2 regions of the Lactiplantibacillus argentoratensis genome follow, and region 1 is predicted to be linked to the other one. Evidence: riboswitches for the same ligand, from Rfam matches in the RefSeq annotation. Region 1 holds a riboswitch; the other holds the start of a gene.
What was found. Region 1 has a riboswitch for FMN ahead of ribD (bifunctional diaminohydroxyphosphoribosylaminopyrimidine deaminase/5-amino-6-(5-phosphoribosylamino)uracil reductase RibD). Riboswitches for the same ligand answer to the same signal wherever they lie in the genome.
Positions count from the first base shown of each region.

Region 2: linked by a shared signal. The riboswitch ahead of V7R88_RS07260 (Gx transporter family protein) and the one ahead of ribD (bifunctional diaminohydroxyphosphoribosylaminopyrimidine deaminase/5-amino-6-(5-phosphoribosylamino)uracil reductase RibD) in region 1 are both predicted to bind FMN.

Region 1 is NZ_CP147647.1:1,186,530-1,188,926, forward strand. It holds gene V7R88_RS05465 (YfhO family protein) at 1-666, opposite strand, end outside; FMN riboswitch at 894-1,024, shown strand; gene ribD (bifunctional diaminohydroxyphosphoribosylaminopyrimidine deaminase/5-amino-6-(5-phosphoribosylamino)uracil reductase RibD) at 1,183-2,250, shown strand; gene V7R88_RS05475 (riboflavin synthase) at 2,251-2,397, shown strand, end outside.
Region 2 is NZ_CP147647.1:1,556,200-1,558,596, reverse strand. It holds gene scpB (SMC-Scp complex subunit ScpB) at 1-135, shown strand, start outside; gene V7R88_RS07265 (pseudouridine synthase) at 135-851, shown strand; FMN riboswitch at 906-1,027, shown strand; gene V7R88_RS07260 (Gx transporter family protein) at 1,151-1,735, shown strand; gene V7R88_RS07255 (helix-turn-helix domain-containing protein) at 2,058-2,397, shown strand, end outside.

The sequences.
Region 1 (2,397 bases):
CTGAGGGCGTTTGTGTTCAAATAGTTGATAAATAAAATAGTAAATCACAAATAGGCAAGTCATATAGCCTAAGTAGTAATTGGTGACGATACTGACCCATAACCAGCCGAAAAAGCGCCCGGGATGACCAGTTGCAATTAAGTGGTCGAGTCCTTGAATGACCAGTGGTAACCAAATTAATGCATCCAACCACATGATCGTAAAATAGTTGAGGGCAACGAAGCCAGAGAGGCTGAAAGCAACACCAAAAATGGCAGTCGACCACCGCTTTGTGTGAAAATGCGTTTGTAAAAAAGCCGTCATAGTGACCGCAATCAAGCTGATTTTTAACATGATGAGTAGACTAAGTCCGGTTGGCAAATTGGCCGCCGGAAACAACAACATCAAAATGTTAAATGGGCTTAATAGATAGTAAGCAATCGTGGGTAGTGCGTTACCGCCTAATGACTGTGAAAATGAATATAATTGAAAACTATGCGTTAAAATGGCATGCCGATACGCGGTGAAAAATGATAAGTATTGGCCACCCATATCACTAATTAATAAGTTATGGTTACCGAAGGGCGTGATCCCCCAAATTGCGAAGACAATCCCCATGATAGCAAGGGACAGTAATCCAGCTGTCACTGCCACTTGCCAGCGCCTTGTTTGATAATTAGGCCACATTTTATTCAACTCCGATATTATGAATGATTTCATTGTACCGTACTGAAACTTGAAAACTAGTTAAGAAAAGCGAACAATTTTCTGAAAAAAGTTAAAAATTAGTGTTAGTCATTATCATTTTTATAAAGTTTGCTAGCAGTTTAACACAGCAGTTCACGAGGTTAAACTAAAAGGGGTGATTGACAATTGATTAAGAAAGTGTTTTTATAAAAGGTGAAAACTGAATACGATTTCTTCGGGGCAGGGTGCAATTCCCGACCGACGGTAACAACGTAAGTTGAAGTCCGTGACCCGCGTGAGCGGTGGACCCAGTGCAAGTCTGGGACCGACAGTATAGTCTGGATGGGAGAAGAAAATTATTGCTTGAATTTTACTAGGCAGTAGTGGCTATTGGCGACCTTTAAGTAGGTTTATTTAGCTGGATCCTACTGGTGAAATCTATTTGGCGAACACTTCACACCCGATTATCGATGATTTGATAATTGGGTGTTTTTTTATCTTGTTGGAGGTGAACCAATGTTAACTGATTTTATGCAAATGGCTATCGATCAAGCCAAATTGGCGGGGGTGGCGACGTACCAAAATCCCCAGGTCGGTGCGGTATTAGTCAAAGACGGCCACGTGTTAGCTCAAGGTTATCATCATTATTTTGGCGGTGACCATGCTGAGGTGGATGTGCTGCGGCAGGTCACACCAGAACAGGCGCGTGGGGCCACGTTATTTGTCACACTAGAACCTTGTTCACACTATGGGAAGACGCCGCCGTGTAGTGCGCGAATCGTCGCGGCTGGAATTCGGCAAGTCGTGATTGGTCAATTAGATCCCCATCCAATCGTGGGTGGTAAGGGACGTCAGTATCTTTTGAACCACGGAGTTGATGTGGTGACGGGCTGTTTAACGGACGAAGTTCGCGCGTTGAACCCCCACTACAATCATTTTTATGTGCAGCAGCGGCCATGGATCACCCTGAAAATGGCGATAACGCTTGATGGCAAAATTAATACTGAAACGCCGACTCGGACGCTGGTTTCCAATCATGCTAGTTATATCGATAGTCAGTGCTTACGGTCACAGTTTCAAGCAATTCTGATTGGTGAACGGACGCTAACGATTGATGATCCACAATTAACCGTCCGACTGACGGCAATGGTGCAGCCACCGGTTCGATTGGTGGTGTTGAATACGAGTACCGTGGCGTTAAACCACCGGCTTGTTCAGGACGGTCAGGCCCCAACCTGGTTACTTTGTCGTCAGGCTGCGGCTAGTGACGACCAACTTCGAAACAGTCCCAATGTACACGTCCTGATTGGTAACTGGACACCCGCTGCAATCAGTCAACTATGTGTCGAACAAGGCTGGCAGTCACTCTTAGTTGAAGGTGGGGCTCATCTGCAAGCTGAATTTGTTGCGGCTGAATTGATTGACGAATGGGTCAGCTACATCGCACCAATGATGATTGGTGGGACGGGTTTGCCAGCCGTCACCGGGGCCGCTGTGATGACGCCGTTGACATTTGAACAACCAACGGTAACTTGTTTGGGGACGAATATCCGGCTACGGGCCGTTCGAAAGGAAGTTAAGTAAATGTTTTCTGGAATTATTCAAACCAAGGGCCGCGTCAGCCAAGTACACCAACAAGGGTTGGAAATGACCCTTACGATTACCGCACCGTCGCTGATGACCCCGAATCTTAAGATTGGTGACAGTATAGCGGTGAACGGCATTTGTTTA
Region 2 (2,397 bases), 370 kb from region 1:
GGGCTAAAATCTCTAGATGATTTACCAGCGATTGATTTAGCGGCCTTGAGTGACGCGGAGCATCCCGCACCAGAGACGGACCTCTTTTTAAATGCATTTCAGGATAAATTACAAGCAGAACGTGAGGATAAATAATGGCAGAACGATTACAAAAGGTAATGGCGGAAGCGGGCATCGCTTCGCGGCGTAAATCAGAAGTGTTGATCACATCCGGTCACGTTAAGGTGAATGGGAAGACGGTCACCACGCTCGGCGTAAAGGTGGAACCCAGTGACCATGTCGAGGTTGACGGGGTCCCGTTAAACGCGGAAAAACTCGTGTATTATTTGTTTTACAAGCCGCGGGGAGTCGTGACGACCGTTCATGATGAAAAGGACCGTAAGACGGTATTAGACTTCTTTGAAGACGTACCAGAACGGATCTATCCAGTAGGACGGTTGGATTATGATACTTCAGGTTTGCTCATCATGACGAATGATGGGGCCCTTGCGAATCGGTTGACCCATCCGAAGTACGAAGTCAAGAAGACTTATTTGGCTAAAGTCGAGGGCGTGCCGACCAACGCCGATCTCAAACAATTGCGCTTAGGCGTTGAAATCGATGGCCGTAAGACGGCGCCTGCCAAGTCGAACTTGTTAGATAGTGATCACAAGAAGAATAATGCGCTGGTTCAATTGACGATTCACGAAGGCCATAATCATCAAGTGAAGAAAATGCTGGCTGCAGTGGGTCACCCGGTGACGAAGTTGAAACGGGAACGCTATGGGGTTCTCGATTTGCAGAGTTTACAACCAGGTGAATACCGTAAGTTAAAGCCAATTGAAATTAGTAAGTTAAAAGGTGAACGATAGCGCTTGCATTTTTGAACGAAAGCCGTTAAAATAAACTTGTAAAAATAAATATTGGTTCATCTTCAGGGCAGGGTGCAATTCCCGACCGGCGGTAATAACCCGCGACCTATGCGTGTGCATAGTGATTTGGTGTAATTCCAAAGTCGACAGTAAAGTCTGGTATAAAGAAGATCGAGCTTATTTGCCAAGCGTTGCAAGTAAGTCCGCCCCGGATGACATTTAGTGTGATCGGGCGGGCTTTTTTATTTGAAACAACTGGTAATGCGGTTCATTGAAGATGACCCATAGGAGGGTGCGTTATGCAACATACAACGTTACACCGACTAGTGGGCATAGCCTTACTCGGTGCCAGTGCGTATATTTTAATGTTAGTGGAGTTTCCGATTTTGCCGATTGCGCCATGGATGAAGATCAACTTTTCAGATATTCCCATTCTGATTGGGCTCTTTCTCTTTGGTGTTGGGGGCGCGTTTGTTATCACCATTATCAAACTGCTCCTGCATTCAGCCATGATGGGTTTCGCCATCTATGATTTAATCGGGTCGTTTGCTAGTTTCTTGGGTACGGCAGTGCTGATTTTAGCATTTGCATTAGTGCTACGTTACTATCATGGTGATCCTAAGTGGCGGATGCCCGTCGCAATTGGTGTTGCGACGGTCGGGCTCGTTGTGATTGAATCGTTAGCTAACTTGACGTTTGTCCTGCCATTCTACTTACAAGTGATGGGCATGAAGCTCAGCATGTCGTTGAATACAATCGTGCTGGTCGCAGTCGTCCCATTCAACTTGATCAAGGGTCTGCTGGTCGGCAACGTCTTCTGGCTGGTCTATCAACGGCTGGCTAAATGGTTAGGCAACCACAATCAGCTGATGAGCCGAGTTTAAGCACAATCAATATAATAACGAAGGCGGTCATCTATTGCGTAAATGCAAGGTGACGGCCTTTTTAATTTGGCAACACCGTGATATTCTTAAATACGCACGCTGAATACTTAATCATGGATGCGCAATGCGGCGTCTTGCCAGTTCGTGGTAGCGTTGATTACCTAAACTTAGCAAGATCAATAAGCTACCGGTTAATCTACCAGCTAGCGAATTAGCAGCGTCATCCTGAGTGAAGTTGGGCTAACTCACCACCAACTTAAGAAGTTAAGCTGGCCCTTGGTTGGGAGCCGGTCAAATTAACAAATGTAAAGGAGGGCTCACCGTGTTTCCAGACTACGTTTTATTGTTATTCAGTACGACGCCGCGACGAGCAAAGAGTTTGTTTAATGTCTTACGCGGCCGCCGCACGGTCTCCACACTCTTTGCCGGGTTGACCGCCGGCTATTTAGATCTACTCGACAGTTGTCACACGGTGCCCTTAGAAGACTTTATGGCGGCAACTGAAGTCCTCACCGAAAATGGTCAATTGGTGAGTACGACCGCGGGAAGCTGGCAACTAACGCCGGTGGGGGCGCAACGGCAAGCCGAGTTCCGTCAGACGCTATACTTACCCCGGAATTTTCAGGTGTTTCAAACTACGGATGTCCGTCGATTTATGGTCG